DNA from 2 places in the Streptomyces sp. NPDC037083 genome. Region 1 is predicted to be linked to the other one. Evidence: riboswitches for the same ligand, from Rfam matches in the RefSeq annotation. Region 1 holds a riboswitch; the other holds the start of a gene.
What was found. Region 1 has a riboswitch for glycine ahead of gcvT (glycine cleavage system aminomethyltransferase GcvT). Riboswitches for the same ligand answer to the same signal wherever they lie in the genome.
Positions count from the first base shown of each region.

Region 2: linked by a shared signal. The riboswitch ahead of gcvP (aminomethyl-transferring glycine dehydrogenase) and the one ahead of gcvT (glycine cleavage system aminomethyltransferase GcvT) in region 1 are both predicted to bind glycine.

Region 1 is NZ_JBVJSQ010000016.1:235,728-239,052, forward strand. It holds gene ACZ7DE_RS35085 (enhanced serine sensitivity protein SseB) at 1-68, opposite strand, end outside; gene ACZ7DE_RS35090 (AAA family ATPase) at 140-823, opposite strand; glycine riboswitch at 1,001-1,100, shown strand; glycine riboswitch at 1,101-1,207, shown strand; gene gcvT (glycine cleavage system aminomethyltransferase GcvT) at 1,247-2,374, shown strand; gene gcvH (glycine cleavage system protein GcvH) at 2,492-2,869, shown strand; gene glyA (serine hydroxymethyltransferase) at 2,884-3,325, shown strand, end outside.
Region 2 is NZ_JBVJSQ010000008.1:9,523-12,847, forward strand. It holds gene ACZ7DE_RS21860 (DNA polymerase IV) at 1-808, shown strand, start outside; gene ACZ7DE_RS21865 (PRC-barrel domain-containing protein) at 911-1,282, opposite strand; glycine riboswitch at 1,395-1,490, shown strand; gene gcvP (aminomethyl-transferring glycine dehydrogenase) at 1,675-3,325, shown strand, end outside.

The DNA.
Region 1 (3,325 bases):
CCGCCGTGCGGATGGGGGTGCGTCTGCGCCGGGAAGTCCGTCGGGAAGTCCGCCGGGGGGAAGTCCATCTGCCTACCGCCTGCCGAGAACCGCTCACTGTGCTGTGGCTGAAAGGCTAGCGGGTGCCGCGCGGGTCGTCTCAGCCCGTGAAGCCGATTCGTCGCAGGACGTCGGCCGCGGACCGGTCGATCAGGACCGCCGAGCCGCATCCTTCGGGCAGCCGGCCCTTCTCCACCGAGCGCAGCAGACGGGCGGCGGCGCGGCGGTGGCGCAGGAAGGCGTAGCGCGAGACGCCCCGGCCGCGCTCGCGCTGGCCCTCCAGCGCGGTGTCCGTGCCGACGTCGAGGAGAAGCAGGTGGAGCGTGCCGCCGCGGCGGCGGGCCTCGCGGGCCAGCCAGTCGCGGACCCAGGTCTGCGTACCGCAGTCGTGCACGACGACTCCCTCGCCGCCGCGCAGGGCGCGGCGCAGTCCGGCGTAGTGGGAGAGGCGCACGAGGGGACGGTAGAGCGCGTAGGGCAGGAAGCCGGGCATGCGGGCGTCCCAGCGGTCGCGGGTGTCCTGGGAGTCGACGCGGACGCCCTTGACGGCCCGCTTCATGAGCGTGGACTTGCCGCTGCCGGGCAGACCGGTCACCACGACCAGGTCACGGGGGCCGAAGAGCAGGCCGTGCGGGCTGCGGCCGGCCCGGTCGCGCAGGTCGCGGACGACGGGCGCGGGCCGCGGGCCGCACGCCTCCCGGGCCCGGGCGGCAGGCTGCGTGGGCAGCGCGATCCCCGAGCCGGTCGCCAGTGCCGTGGTCCTCGCCGTGGTCGTCCTGTTCACCGTGATCGTCCTCCCCTGGGGTCAGGTGGTGCTCATCCCCATCGAGCGTAAAGAGAAGGTAATGCGCGGTGTCTCGCGTTTTCATGCGCGTACCGACACAAGCCGGTTACAGATGCGGCCTGCCGCGATCGGGGCGAGCCGTGCAATGATGGCCGCGCCAACTGCATACCGGCCGTTTGAATCCGCGCGGGAGAGTCCTCAGCAGCAACTTCGCTGGGGCGCCGAAGGAGCAAGTCCCTCCCTTGAATCTCTCAGGCCCCGTTACCGCGCGGGCGAGGCACATCTGAAAAGCGGGTCGCCCTCGGGTGGCTCCACCCAAGGTGCAAGTCACGATCTTCCGCGATCATGGCGAACCTCTCAGGTTCCGATGACAGATGGGGAGGAACGACCTCGCCTGTCATGCCTTTGGGAGACGACCGACCGATGAGCAGTACCGAACCCTCTGACGTGCGCCGCACCGCGCTCGACGCCCTGCATCGTTCGCTCGGCGCGACGATGACCGACTTCGCCGGCTGGGACATGCCCCTGCGCTACGGCTCCGAGCGCGACGAGCACAACGCCGTCCGCACGAAGGCCGGGCTCTTCGACCTCTCGCACATGGGCGAGATCACCGTCACCGGCCCGCAGGCGGCCGCCCTGCTGAACTTCGCGCTCGTCGGCGACCTCGCGGCCGTCGGCGTGGGCCGCGCCCGCTACACCATGATCTGCCGGGCCGACGGCGGCATCCTGGACGACCTGATCGTCTACCGGCTCGCCGAGACCGAGTACATGGTCGTCGCCAACGCCTCCAACGCGCAGGTCGTGCTCGACGCGCTCGTGGAGCGGTCCGAGGGCTTCGACGCGGAGGTCCGCGACGACCGTGACGCCTACGCGCTGATCGCCGTGCAGGGACCTCAGGCGCCGGGAATCCTGCGGTCGGTGACCGACGCCGACCTCGACGGCCTGAAGTACTACGCCGGCCTGCCCGGCACCGTGGCCGGCGTCCCTGCGCTCATCGCCCGTACCGGCTACACCGGCGAGGACGGCTTCGAGCTGTTCGTGAAGCCGGAGCACGCCGTGGAGCTGTGGCAGGCGCTGACGAAGGCCGGCGAGGGCGCCGGACTGGTCCCCTGCGGGCTGTCCTGCCGGGACACGCTGCGCCTGGAGGCGGGCATGCCGCTGTACGGGCACGAGCTCAGCACCTCCCTGACCCCCTTCGACGCCGGGCTCGGCCGGGTGGTGAAGTTCCAGAAGGAGGGCGACTTCGTGGGGCGCGAGGCGCTCGCCGCGGCGGCCTCGCTGGCGCAGGAGAAGCCCCCGCGCGTCCTCGTCGGCCTGGTCGCCGAGGGGCGTCGTGTCCCGCGCGCCGGGTACGCGGTCGTCGCCGGCGCAGAGGTGATCGGCGAGGTCACCTCCGGTGCGCCCTCGCCCACCCTGGGCAGGCCGATCGCGATGGCGTACGTCGACGCGGCCCACGCGGCGCCGGGGACGGCGGGCGTGGGTGTGGACATCCGCGGCGCCCACGAGCCGTACGAGGTCGTGGCGCTGCCGTTCTACCGGCGCGAGAAGTAGACACTGGGCGCGGTCCCGCGTCCCACGCGTGACACTGAGCACATTTCCGCTGCTCACGCACGCCCTGAGCAGCCCCCCATTCATCAGCACTCCCCCGCGTACAGGAGAATTCAGGCCATGAGCAACCCCCAGCAGCTGCGCTACAGCAAGGAGCACGAGTGGCTGTCGGTCGCCGAGGACGGCGTCTCGACGGTCGGCATCACGGAGCACGCGGCCAACGCGCTCGGCGACGTGGTCTTCGTCCAGCTCCCGGAGGTCGGCGACGCGGTGACCGCGGGCGAGTCCTGCGGCGAACTGGAGTCGACGAAGTCGGTCAGCGAGCTGTACGCGCCGGTCTCCGGTGAGATCGCCGAGGTCAACCAGGACGTCGTCGACGACCCGGCGCTGGTGAACTCCGCCCCCTTCGAGGGCGGGTGGCTGTTCAAGGTACGCGTCACGGACGAGCCGGACGACCTGCTGTCCGCAGACGAGTACACCGCCTACACCGCCGGCTGAGGAGTCGTAGACGCATGTCCGTCCTGAACACGCCCCTGCACGAGCTCGATCCGGAGATCGCCGCCGCGGTCGACGCCGAGCTGAACCGTCAGCAGTCCACGCTCGAGATGATCGCCTCGGAGAACTTCGCTCCGCTCGCGGTCATGGAGGCGCAGGGCTCGGTGCTGACCAACAAGTACGCCGAGGGCTACCCGGGCCGCCGCTACTACGGCGGCTGCGAGCACGTCGACGTCGCCGAGCAGATCGCGATCGACCGGATCAAGGAGCTGTTCGGCGCCGAGTACGCCAACGTCCAGCCGCACTCGGGCGCCTCCGCCAACCAGGCCGCCCTGTTCGCGCTGGCCCAGCCCGGCGACACGATCCTGGGCCTGGACCTGGCGCACGGCGGCCACCTGACCCACGGGATGCGGCTGAACTTCTCCGGCAAGCAGTTCGACGTCGTCGCCTACCACGTGG
Region 2 (3,325 bases), on a different contig from region 1:
GATCGACGAGATCGCCGAGGCCGGTGAGGACGAGCTGGTCCGGCTGCTGGGCAAGGCCCACGGGCACGCCCTGTACGCCATGGCGCTGGCGCGTGACGACCGGCCGGTGGTATCCGAGCGGGAGGCCAAGTCCGTGTCGGTCGAGGACACCTATGACGTGGACATCCATGACCGGATCCGGGTCGAGCTGGAGGTGAAGCGGCTTGCGGACCGGTGTGTGCGCAGGCTGCGGGGGGCCGGTCTGTCCGGGCGGACCATCGTGCTGAAGGTGCGGCGCTACGACTTCTCGACGCTCACCCGGTCCGAGACGCTGCGCGGGCCCACCGACGATCCCGCGGTGGTCCGCGAGGCGGCGGCCCGGCTGCTGGACGCCGTGGACACGACCGGCGGGGTGCGGCTCCTCGGGGTCGGCGTCAGCGGTCTGGCGGACTTCACCCAGGAGGACCTGTTCGCGCAGGCCGCGGAGGAGCGGTCGGACGGCCCCGTGGAGGACCTCGTGGACGAGCCCGCGGGCGACGAGCCGGCGGCGGCCGAGCACCAGTGGCGCCCGGGGCATGACGTGCTCCATGCCGAGCTCGGCCACGGGTGGGTGCAGGGCAGTGGGCTCGGTCGCGTCACCGTGCGCTTCGAGACGCCGGAATCCGAGCCCGGGCGGGTACGGACGTTCCGGACCGACGATCCCGGGCTTCAGCCGGCGGACCCGCTGCCCCTGGTCCGGCGAAGACCCGAGGAGGGGTCGGGGCCGACGGCCGTGGCGCCCGGGCCGGACGTCGGCTCCACGACAGCGGGCCCCGGGAACTCGCGGTGAGGCGGGTCCGTTACACAGAGTGAAGCCGTCGCGGGCGGCGCCCGGCCGCCCCACGGGCCGGCCGGGATGCTCGGGCGTCGGGACAGGCCTGCGTTCGGGGGCTCAGCTGTCGTCGGTGCCCGCCAGTCGGCCGAAGTCATGGTCGGGGAGCGGAGGAGGGGATCCCATGTCGAGACCGTAGTGGTGGTACAGCTGGAGTTCCTGCTCCGGGGAGAGGTGGCGACCGACGCCGAAGTCCGGCGCGTCCTTGATCAGGGCCCGGTCGAAAGGGATGCGCAGGGCGCCCTCGACCAGCTCGCTGGGCTCCAGGGGGACGAAGGCGTCGCGGGAGAACAGGCCCGTGCGTATCGCCGCCCACTCCGGTGTGCCCGTGGCGTCGTCGAGGTAGACCTCGTCGACGGTGCCGATCTTGGTGCCGTTGCGGTCGAACGCCTTGCGGCCGATCAGGTTGCGCGGATCGATGTCGGTTCGCACGGGCCCTCCACTGGGTCGCAACTCATCCGTAAGCACTACAAAAGAGCACAATGGGACGGGCGGCCACTCGAGAGGGCGGCGTTGACCTCGCTGGTAGTCTGACAACGGCTGCTGACCCCGTGCGGGAGAGTCCTCCGAACGTCATCGGAGGCGCCGAAGGAGCAAATCCTCCCCGGAATCTCTCAGGCTCACGTACCGCACGGACGAGGTCACTCTGGAAAGCAGGGCGGGTGCCGACGGCGTCGACGGCCACCGCTCTCACCGACGGTGAAAGCCGGGTGCCCGCGGGCGGCCGGTGAAGCTCTCAGGTTGAGATGACAGAGGGGGAGGCCGTCCGGGTACCCGCGCCGTGGTGACCCTCGAAGGTCGTGTCAGACCAGGAGGCCTCCGTAATGACCCATCGCATTCCGCTCTCCGAGCTCGAGCAGGGAATCCCCTTCGAGCAGCGCCATATCGGGCCCGATCACGAGGCGCGGGCCAAGATGCTCGCCCATGTGGGCTACGGCTCGCTCGACGAGCTCACCGCCGCCGCCGTCCCGGACGTGATCAAGAACGCCGACGCGCTGGACCTGCCGGGCGCGCGCACCGAGGCCGAGGTGCTGGCCGAGCTGCGCTCGCTGGCCGATCGCAACCAGGTCCTCGGCTCGATGATCGGGCTGGGCTACTACGGGACGTTCACGCCCCCCGTCATCCTGCGCAACGTCATGGAGAACCCCGCCTGGTACACGGCCTACACGCCGTACCAGCCGGAGATCTCGCAGGGGCGGCTCGAGGCGCTGCTGAACTTCCAGACGATGGTCGCCGACCTGACGGGTCTGCCGACGTCCGGTGCGTCGCTGCTCGACGAGGGCACGGCCGCGGCCGAGGCCATGGCGCTGTCGCGGCGCATGGGGAAGAACAAGAAGGGCCTCTTCCTCATCGACGCGGACGCGCTGCCGCAGACCATCGCCGTGATCCGGACCCGCGCCGAGCCGACCGGCGTGGAGGTCGTCGTCGCCGACCTGAGCGACGGCATTCCGGCGGAGATCGCCGAGCGTGAGATCAACGGCGTGCTCGTGCAGTACCCGGGGGCGTCCGGCGCCGTACGTGACCTCAAGGGGCTCGTCGACCAGGCGCACGGGCTCGGCGCGCTCGTCACCGTCGCCGCGGACCTGCTCGCGCTGACGCTGCTGAAGTCGCCCGGAGAGCTGGGGGCGGACATCGCCGTCGGCACCACGCAGCGGTTCGGCGTGCCGATGGGCTTCGGCGGCCCGCACGCCGGCTACATGGCCGTCCACGAGAAGTTCGCGCGCAGTCTGCCCGGGCGGCTCGTGGGCGTGTCCGTGGACGCGGACGGACACAAGGCCTACCGGCTCGCGCTGCAGACGCGTGAGCAGCACATCCGGCGGGAGAAGGCCACCAGCAACATCTGCACGGCCCAGGTGCTGCTCGCGGTGATGGCGGGGATGTACGCGGTCTACCACGGCCCGGACGGACTGCGGGCGATCGCCCGGCGCACGCACCGGTACGCCACCGTCCTCGCGGCGGGCCTGGCCGCCGGCGGGGCCGAGGTCGTGCACGGCTCCTACTTCGACACGCTGACCGTGCGGGTGCCCGGGAAGGCCGCGGAGGTCGTCGCCGCCGCGCGGGAGCACGGCGTGAACCTGCACCTCGTCGACGCCGACCGGGTGTCGATCTCCTGTGACGAGACCACTGGGCGGGCCCAGGTGGCCGCGGTGTGGGCCGCCTTCGGGGGGGACGGCGACATCGAGTCGCTCGACGCGGTCACCGAGGACACCCTGCCCGCCGGTCTGCTGCGGTCCGACGCGATCCTGACGCACCCCGTCTTCCACCAGCACCGCTCCGAGACCGCGATGCTGCGCTACCTGCGCCGTCTCGCGGACCGGGACTACGCGCTCGACCGGGGCATGATCCCGCTGGGCTCCTGCACCATGAAGCTCAACGCGACGACCGAGATGGAGCCGGTCACCTGGCCCGAGTTCGGACAGCTGCACCCCTTCGCGCCGGCCGAGCAGGCGCAGGGGTACCTCACGCTCATCCGTG